DNA from 3 places in the Sporolactobacillus sp. KGMB 08714 genome. Region 2 is predicted to be linked to each of the others. Evidence: riboswitches for the same ligand, from Rfam matches in the RefSeq annotation. Region 2 holds a riboswitch; each other region holds the start of a gene.
The links. A riboswitch is a leader RNA that binds a small molecule or an ion and turns the genes downstream of it on or off. The one in region 2 is predicted to bind thiamine pyrophosphate.
Positions count from the first base shown of each region.

Region 1: linked by a shared signal. The riboswitch ahead of Q6A92_RS08380 (ECF transporter S component) and the one ahead of tenA (thiaminase II) in region 2 are both predicted to bind thiamine pyrophosphate.
Region 3: linked by a shared signal. The riboswitch ahead of thiW (energy coupling factor transporter S component ThiW) and the one ahead of tenA (thiaminase II) in region 2 are both predicted to bind thiamine pyrophosphate.

Region 1 covers NZ_JAUUBW010000014.1:76,822-80,071, forward strand. The annotation lists gene Q6A92_RS08370 (KpsF/GutQ family sugar-phosphate isomerase) at 1-205, opposite strand, end outside; gene kdsA (3-deoxy-8-phosphooctulonate synthase) at 225-1,067, opposite strand; TPP riboswitch at 1,371-1,468, shown strand; gene Q6A92_RS08380 (ECF transporter S component) at 1,606-2,196, shown strand; gene Q6A92_RS08385 (ABC transporter ATP-binding protein) at 2,183-3,250, shown strand, end outside.
Region 2 covers NZ_JAUUBW010000037.1:7,377-10,626, reverse strand. The annotation lists gene Q6A92_RS15275 (metal ABC transporter ATP-binding protein) at 1-305, shown strand, start outside; gene Q6A92_RS15270 (metal ABC transporter permease) at 384-1,190, shown strand; TPP riboswitch at 1,285-1,384, shown strand; gene tenA (thiaminase II) at 1,562-2,227, shown strand; gene thiM (hydroxyethylthiazole kinase) at 2,256-3,068, shown strand; gene thiE (thiamine phosphate synthase) at 3,109-3,250, shown strand, end outside.
Region 3 covers NZ_JAUUBW010000019.1:58,668-61,917, reverse strand. The annotation lists gene Q6A92_RS10050 (methyl-accepting chemotaxis protein) at 1-208, shown strand, start outside; gene Q6A92_RS10045 (VOC family protein) at 558-1,415, shown strand; TPP riboswitch at 1,549-1,659, shown strand; gene thiW (energy coupling factor transporter S component ThiW) at 1,834-2,340, shown strand; gene thiD (bifunctional hydroxymethylpyrimidine kinase/phosphomethylpyrimidine kinase) at 2,337-3,128, shown strand.

The DNA.
Region 1 (3,250 bases), on a different contig from region 2:
CGGTAATCACAACGCGGCCTCTGCAATTTAAAATCAGGCGAATCACTTGCTGAATCATCTCCGGATCAAGCCTTTTTTTCAGCTTCAGCACTTCCCGGATCTCCGTATCGAATGTCCGGCTGAACGAATCCATGTATGCTTCTGTATTTTTCAAACGCGTTTCAATGACGTAGTTGATTCTGCTTTTCTCGGTGTTCAGGTTCATGGACAGGCCTCCTTATCTTTTAATAGTATTCCACTGCATCCAGATTGCGGACGACAGCGTCGATTTCCAGGAGCGGTTTCAATAGTTCTTCCAGACTTTCAAGCGGCACCATATTCGGCCCGTCGGACCATGCCCGATCCGGATCAGGATGTACTTCCATAAAAACGGCGTCCACGCCCGCCGCGACGGCGGCACGTGAAAGGTAGGGGACAAATTCACGCTTTCCTCCTGTCGATATGCCGTTTCCGCCGGGAATCTGAACGCTGTGCGTCGCATCAAAAACGACCGGATAGCCGTACGAGCGCATTGTCGGAAGCGACCGCATGTCGACGACCAGATTATTGTAGCCGAATGAAGCACCGCGTTCCGTCAGCAAAATGTTTGTATTTCCCGCTTTCTCGAGCTTTGTGATCACATTTTTCATGTCCCACGGTGCGAGAAACTGGCCTTTTTTAATATTGATGATTTTCCCGGTCCGCGCCGCAGCGACCAGCAAATCGGTCTGACGGCAGAGAAAAGCGGGAATCTGCAATATATCAAGCACATCGGCCGCAGGAGCTGCCTGATCGGCCTCATGGATGTCCGACGTCAGAGGCACGCCGATTTTTTCTTTGACTTTATTCAGAATTTCGAGTCCCTTTTCCAGACCCGGACCGCGTTTGGAATAGATCGACGAACGATTGGCTTTATCATAAGAGGATTTAAATACGAAGGGAATCCCGAGACGGTCGGTCACTTCCCGGATGGTGTCCGCCGTTTTAAGGACCAGATCTTCACTTTCAATCACGCACGGACCGGCAATCAGGACAAACGGATCGTTTTTTCCAAAACGGATCGATTCATTTAAGCGGAGCGTTTTCACTCACATCACCTCAGGTTTTTCGATTTTTTGATCCCGTTTCCAGTTCTTCCTGTCTTTAATATCACAAACAAAGCGGGGCATCAAGAAAATTATTTCCTCCTTTCGTTTCTGAAATAGTTAAAATCCGGTGAGGGGGTATGATTTTTTATTCCCTTTTTTTCAGGATACGAAACCTTTATTAAAAAATCATGAAAATATTTTCGATCGGGCTTGGAAACTGCATTTTCGGATGATTAAATAAATGTTTTATCTTGACCATTATTGGGCGGGGGAGTATCGTTAAAAGTGTTAAATGAATATGCGTTTGTCCACTAGGGGAGCATTCCGCTGAGAAGGGCACGGCCCTGACCCTTGGACCTGATCTGGATAATACCAGCGTGGGAAAGTGGTTTTGAAATCATTCAGGCAGCTGCCGCTTTCTTTTCGTACAGAGGAAAGCGGTTTTTCGTGTTTTTCAATCATTCTCCGACCCTGACTGTGCAGCGGATGCTTCCGAAAGAAAAGAAATCAGGATGAACGCAGACAGGAGGAAGAATAGATGAGCAAAAGTAAAAGTCGCAAGTTGAATCTGACCGATATTCTGGTCACGATTGTTGTTTCTTTGGTTTTCGGCCTTGTTTTTCGTTTGCTCGGGCCTGTGTACGATATGCTGCAGTCGCTCGGGCTGCAGCTCGATGCGCTGATCTACGGCATCTGGTTTATTGCCGGACCTTTCGCCGCTTTGCTGATCCGCAAGCCGGGTGTCGCCTTTCTTGCGGAAACTGCCGCCGCGATCGCCGAAATGCTGTTCGCAGGAAGCGGCGGCATTATCAACGTTTATTACGGTGTGGTTCAGGGAATTTTTTCCGAGCTGATTTTCGCCGCGTGGCGCTATCGAAAATTCACAGTCTCCGTTGCCGTTCTTTCCGGCATTGCCGCGTCCATAGGGTCTTTTCTGATTGACCTTGTTTACGGTTATCTGACCGATCTCGCGGGCTGGAACCTGACTCTGAACATCGGGTTCCGTATTATCGGGGCGGCGCTTTTAGCCGGCGTCTTCCCCTATATCCTTGTTAAAGCTCTGGAGAAGACCGGTGTTACCAATCTCATCCGTCCGGTGTCTAAGGAAGACTACGATGCCCTTAAATAGTCCCGGCTGCTGGGGAGTCACCAATCTGCGCCTTGCTTTTCCGAAGAAAAAAGAAATGTTTTTCAGAGATCTGACTTTTCATTACAAAAGAGGGGAAAAGGTGCTGCTGCTCGGCCCTTCGGGATGCGGAAAATCAACATTGCTTCAGGTGCTGTCCGGGCTCGTGCCGAACAGTATCGAACTGCCGATGAAAGCGGATGAGCTCGTACTTCCGGAAAACTGGGGCTTTATTTTTCAAGACCCCGACACCCAGTTCTGCATGCCTTATGCCGATGAAGAAATTGCCTTTGTTCTTGAAAATCAGCGGATCAGCCGCGAAAAAATGCCGGATTTGATTCGGCATTATCTGAAAATGGTCGGACTTGAGCCGGATCGCCCGCATCGGCTGATCAGCCGGATGTCCGGAGGAATGAAGCAGAGATTGGCGATAGCGAGCGTTCTCGCCCTTGAACCGGACGTGCTTTTTCTCGATGAACCGACCGCGCTGCTTGATCCGCAGGGCACCGAACAGCTGTGGCAGACTGTGCGCCGGATCGGCGCGGATCGGACACTGCTCATTGTCGAGCATAAAATCAGTCACGTTCTCGATCTGATCGACAGAGTCGTCCTTTTCGATCCGAGAGGTCAGATCATTGCCGACGGAGCAAAGGACGAGATTCTGCAAACACATGTGAAAGAACTGGATGAATACGGAATCTGGCATCCGGGCGTCTGGCAGGGATTGATCAGGGAGGGGCCCGGCCACCGGGAGGCGGCTTCAGAAAACGATGTCCTGCTCGAACTCGATAACTTTTCCGTGACCCGTCAGCATAAAATCCGATTTTCTCTGTCTCATCTGACCGTTTACCAAGGTGAATGGGTCGCCGTCATCGGCAAGAACGGCGCCGGTAAGAGCACGATGATTGAAGGAATCATGGGACTGCTCCGTCATCAGGGAAAAGTGCGCTGGCATCTCGATCATACACGTGACGACGTCGCTTTTGTATTCCAGAATCCGGAATATCAGTTTGTAACCGACCGCGTCGATGACGAACTGGGACTCAGCCTCGTTTTA
Region 2 (3,250 bases):
ATCCTGATCTTCTGCTGCTTGATGAATCAACGGCCAATCTTGATCCGTACGCGCAGGAAAAGATGATGCAGCTTGTCAGGAAAATCAACCGGGATCAAAAGCTGACCGTCATTTTTATCAGCCATGATCTTCACCTTGTGAAGAAATACGCGGACCGGATCATGATTCTCTCTCCCGAGAGCTACGACATCGTGAGTGCGGATGAACTGCCGGACGCGCAGACGCTGAACTCCGTCTATCGTTTGCCTGCCGGTATTCATCCGTCCGGAGACCGGAAAAAACGGTTGGGAAAGCAGCCTGTATAAACGGAGCCCTCTTTCAGAAAAACAGGGATGGAGAAGACTGTACTATGAAAATTTGTCATGTATTCGGGAGGTCCGACGATGTTTCAGTATGATTTTATGCAGCATGCGTTCATAGCGGGAACTCTGATTGCGATCATGTGCGGAACGATCGGTGTCTTTGTCATTGCGAGGAACCTCTCCTTCATTGCGCACACGTTCTCGCATATTGGTTTTGCCGGCGCCTCTTTTGCTGTATATACAGGTATCGACCCGCTTGCCGGGCTGCTGCTCTTCACGCTGCTCAGTGCATTCGGCATCGGGCAGCTTGGCGTCAGGATCTTTCGGCGCGACGCTTCTGTCAGCGTTGTGCTCAGTTTCTTTCTTGGGATCGGCATTTTGTTCCTGTCGCTTTCAAATGCGCAATCGGGTTTTTTGCAGACCATTTTATTCGGGAGTGTCGTAGGTATCGACATGCGGGATGTATGGCTGATCATCGCTCTGACCGTACTGGTTATTTTTGTGATGGCCGCCGGCTACCGCTGGCTGAAATTTGATTCTTTTGATCAGACAGGCGCGCAGGCAGCCGGACTCCCGATCCGCTGGATTTCAATCGGATTTCTTCTGCTGATGTCCATTGCCGTCAGCGTGACGGTTCAGATCGTCGGCGCCCTGCTCGTTTTTTCACTGATGACGGTCCCCGCCGCAGCCGCCCGTTTTTATACGCAGTCTATTTTCGGCATGATCCTCTTGTCCTCGCTGCTTGCCGTTGCCGGGGTGTGGGTCGGACTGGTGCTCGGTTACTATACGAACGCGCCGGTCAGCTTTTTTATCACAAGTTTTGAATCTGCCGTCTATTTTATCGGTATGGGATTTCAAAGATTCATGGTCCGCAGGGAAGCGGCCTGACCGCCGGAAACAAAATATGTGTTATGCTGCCTGCGGGAAGCTAAAATCTTGTCAGGTGAAAACATCTGTGATAGGGTGAAGTTAATTGAATAATGTTGTCCACTGGGGGAGCTTTTTTGCTGAGATTGACAATGTCAAGACCCTTTGAACCTGATCCAGGCGATGCTGGCGTAGGAAAGTGGTTTCGATTTGATCTATAAAGAATGCTTGATTTAACTACATAGATCTATCCGCCGCTTTCGTCAGAAAGCGGTTTTTTTCTGCGCCCGAAAATCGCCGGGACCGAAACAGCAAAGCCGAGCGGCCCCTTCTCCGGACGATGCCGTTCAATTAAACTCAGGTTTCTTATTTTGAAGTCGGGAGGTTAGAGAGTGGAGATTTCAGAAAGAGCAAGACTGGCCAATCAGTCTTTGTGGGAACAAAGCTTCAACCATCCTTTTGTCCAGGAGATTCGGGATGGATCGCTGGCGCTTGATAAATTCCGCTTTTATGTGAAACAGGATGCGTATTATGTCAGGGAATTTGCCAAGATCCACGGACTGGCGGCAGCGCAGGCAGATGATCCGAAGATTGTGGCGGCGCTTTCCGATATCGCCGTCGGATTGGCGGAAGGGGAGCTGCAGATGCATCGCCGCTTCTTTGCGGATCTGCAAGTCGGCGGCGAGGAGTGGGCGGCTTTTCGTCCCGCACCTGCTGCTTATGCGTATATTGCCCACTTGTACTGTGTGGTCTGCCAGGGCAGGCTTTGCCGCACCATGGCTGCTTTGCTGCCTTGCCCCTGGCTTTATTCCGAGATCGGACAGAGATTGAAAAATGCCGCACCGAAGCGGGAAATTTTTCAAAACTGGATTGCGGAATACAGCTCCGACGCTCTGGAAAAAAATGTGGCGGTTGAAAGAAAAATCTGGGACAAGTTAAGCCGCGGCGCGGATGATCATGAGAAGGAGCGTATGCTTCATATTTTTTATCAGAGCAGTTATTACGAACTGAACTTCTGGGATATGAGCTACGGCATGGATGATTGGAATCGGAAATAACAACAACGATGTACGGAGGGGGATATTCATGATCGAACCTGACTTATTGATTGAAAAAATGAACGCGGTCCGCAGGCAGAATCCGTTATTGCATGTGATCACAAACCGGGTGGCGATCAACGATTCGGCCAACGGCGCGCTGGCTATCGGCGCTTCGCCGATTATGGCCGAAGCTCATGAGGAGGTCGCCGAAATCGCAGCGGGCAGCAATGCACTTGAACTGAACATCGGCAATTTAACACCCTATTCAATAGAAAGTATGATGATCTCCGGGCATGCAGCGAACCGGGCCGGCGTTCCGATTGTCCTTGATCCGGTCGGGGCGGGCGCGACTTCGTTTCGCCTGAGTACGGTCAGGAACTTTTTCGATGAGCTGGACATTGCCATTCTCCGCGGCAATGCCGGTGAAATTGCCGCCATTGCCGGGGAAGACTGGGGAGCGAAGGGCGTCGACGCCGGAGATACGGGCGGCGATATCCTGCCGCTTGCCGTCCGCGTGGCCCGGCGCTATCACACTGTCGTTGCCGTATCCGGAAAGACCGACACGATCACGGACGGGGCAAAGGCCTGTCTCGTTCACAACGGCCATCCGCTCTTTCCCGTTATGACGGGATCAGGCTGTCTGAACGGTGTGATTCAGGCGGGCTATGCCGCAGTTTCAGGCGATTTTCTGGAAGCATCGGTTGCCGGTTCGGCCAATTATGCGATCGCCGGCCAGATTGCCGGTGAAAAAAGCGGGGGGCCGGGAACTTTCCGCCAGCTGCTGATGGATGAGCTGTACACGCTTAGCGAAGAAAAAATTCAAAAATACGCTGACCTGGAGGAGGTCGCGGTTCCATGAAACCAGGATATCGGCCGGCGCAGAGAAAAGGGGTGTCATCATGACGAAAGAACGGGAAGCATTAAGAAGAGCCCTGTCTCTTTACTTCATCATGGGTTCTCAGGACGGGTGCGGAGAGGATCCTTTAAAAACAATCAATCTGGCATTGGAAGCCGGCGTTACCTGCTTTCAGTGGCGTGAAA
Region 3 (3,250 bases), on a different contig from region 2:
GCGGAAGGTCAGCGAGATCGGCGTGAATATGAGGCAATCCATTGAAGCGATCGCCGCCGTTTCCGAGGAATCGGCAGCCAGTGTCGGCGAAGTTTCTCTGTCAATGGACGGGGTTAACGAAACGATGACAAGCTTCCGCAAGGACGCGGAAACGATGGGCGAGGCCGCACAGCAGCTCGATAAACTGATTAAACGCTTTAAAATTTAAACGGCGGCAAACGGCCGCTTCCGGCGCGGACAGACAGATCGGCCCCGAATCTGCAAGGACATTTCAGGTCAGCTTTTTGACCGGGAGATGTCCTTTTTTGATAGGTCCCCGCGGCGGACCTTTTTGAATCAATAACCAGAACGTCGGACGGCAGATATCCGTTGCCATACACCATCTGTGCATGCAAAGCCGGTATGGCAGCAAAATGAACGGAACGGGCTCCGGCACCGGCGAACGGGCCGGCGGCACGGCTTTGTACAAGTCATGAGGAACAATTTGTAGACAGCGGGATCCTTTGCTTACATAATGTAATAAGATGAATTTTATTTAGAAAAAGGGGCGCGCTTTGATGGCATTTCACAATTATCCGAACACATTCGCAAGCGAAGTTTATTTATTCGTCAACAATCTGGAACGTTCACTTGAATTTTACCAAAAGATACTCGGGCTCCGCGTACTCAAAAAGGAACAGCGAAGGGCTGTCTTTACCGCAAACGGCACAGATCCGCTCGTCACCGTTGAACAGCCGATTCCGGTGATCCCGGGAAACCCAAGAAAAGCAGGGCTCTATCATGTGGCCCTTTTGCTGCCTTCCCGGGCGGATCTGGCGCTCATTCTGGCCCATCTGCTCAAGGAAGGCTATCCGCTTCAGGGAGGAGCCGATCACGCGGTCAGTGAAGCCGTTTATCTGGCAGATCCGGACGGGAACGGGATCGAACTTTATCATGATCGTCCGGCCGCACAATGGAAATGGAACGACGGCAAAGTTTTTATGACCACCGAGGCACTCGATGAACAGATCCTTAATGAATCGGGCGGCAAAGAGTGGGAAGGGATGCCCGAGCAAACCATCATCGGCCATATTCATCTGCAAGTCGCCGATCTGAAGGCATCCGAACGTTTTTACTGTCAGGGGCTGGGTTTCGATCTGGTCGCAAACTTTGGCGATCAGGCAGATTTTATTTCTACAGGGGGCTACCATCACCATATTGGTCTCAATACATGGAGAAGCAAAGGTATTCCGGCAACGGAAAGCGAAAAGACAGGCATGAGAGATTTCACACTTGCGTTTACAAGTTCTGAGGCAAGGGACGCTGCCATTGAGCGGCTGAAAGCGATGGGAGCGCCAGTAACGGAAGAAAACGGCCGGGTCATGGTCAGCGATCCGTCAAATATCCGTATCGTGCTTGGGCTGAAAAATAAATGATACAGATCAGAGAAGTAAAAGGGAGGTACAAAACAAGGTCTGTCTCCTTCCGCCGTTTTTTCTAAGGCAAAATCGATTGAATTGCGGTCATCCTTGTGGTAGTTTATAATGACAGCAGGAGAGGACAATTTCATTTAAGCACTGGGGGAGCCGGAGCGGCCGGCTGAGAGTAAGACTTACGGTCTTTGACCCCTTTTACCTGATCTGGACGATGCCAGCGGAGGGAAGTTGCACCTAAAGGAAGACTATCTTCAAGCGCGGGCGTTTTTAAGGCCCGCGTTTTTTAATTTATTTAACAGGGAAGAAAAGACAAACATCTGTGCGCAGCGGAAACCGATAACCCGCATTTTTCTGTTTCCTCCCGATCAGGTAAAAAAGATGTTCCGGTCTATTTTATTTTTTTAAGGAGGAATGAATTTTGAAACCGCTGTACAGGCTTACATTTTCTGCTCTTCTCGTCGCGATAGGCGTCATTGCCGGCAATTTGCTGTATATTCCCATAGGCGTGGCCAAAATTTTCCCCGTTCAGCATATCATTAATGTTCTGTCGGCCGTTCTTTTCGGCCCCGTTTACGCTGTCGGCACGGCTTTCGCCATCTCACTGCTGCGCAACCTGCTTGGAACAGGCTCTGTTTTTGCCTTTCCGGGAAGCATGATCGGCGCCTGCCTGGCAGGACTTTTCTATCTTTGGTTTAAAAAACCTGTTTTTGCCGCCATTGGCGAAGTCATCGGAACAGGATTGATCGGTTCGCTTGTCTCGTTTCCGATTGCCAGATTTATTCTCGGACAGAACGTAGCGGCTACTTTTTTTGTTGCACCTTTTCTGCTCGCAACAACTTTCGGCAGTCTTATCGCTTACATCCTGCTGAAAATAATGGCCGTTCATCCGGAATTTACCCGATATATGCGAGGTGACGGAAAATGAAAACGGCTTTGACGATTGCCGGATCGGATTCAAGCGGAGGGGCAGGCATTCAGGCCGATCTGAAAACCTTTTCCGCACTCGGTGTGTACGGTATGAGCGCTATTGTCAGCGTAACGGCGCAGAATACGCTGGGTGTAGATGACGTCGAGGATCTTTCGCCCGCAATAATCGGCGGGCAGATAGATGCCGTCTTCCGTGATATTCCGGTCGATGCCGTTAAAATCGGCATGGTCTCCAACAGCGCCGCAATATGCACCATTGCAGACAAGCTGAAGGAATACGGTCCGAAATACAGTGTGCTGGATCCCGTCATGGTATCTAAAAGCGGATTTGATCTATTGAAACCGGAGGCGAGAGAAACGCTGATTCAAAGGCTTTTGCCGCTTGCAACGGTTGTGACTCCGAATCTTTTCGAAACGGAGCGGCTGGTCGGCCACAAGGTGGAAACGATTGAGGACATGCAGCAGGCCGCAAAAGAGATCTTCCGGATGGGGCCTGAAAGCGTCCTCGTCAAAGGCGGCCATCTGTCGGAAGATCCGACCGATATTTTTTATGACGGTACCCGCTTTTATCCGTATACAGGCAAGCGGATAGATACAAAAAATACGCACGGCACCGGATGCACCCTATCGTCGGCGATTGCGGCCTATCTTGCCGAGGGACGGTCTCTTACAGACGCCATCCGCGAGGCCAAGACCTATATTCAGGGAGCGATTGAGCACAGCCTGTCACTCGGACACGGCCACGGACCGACGCATCACTTCTACCGCTGGTTTCCGGAAGGCTAAAGTGTTAAAAATGCCTCACATCTTGCATAGGCTTATATGAGGCCGTTCAAATTAGTCGGAGCGCGGACGATCAGAAGCCTTATGATGATGGAACGCACGATAATCGCGTCCATGCCCCGGAT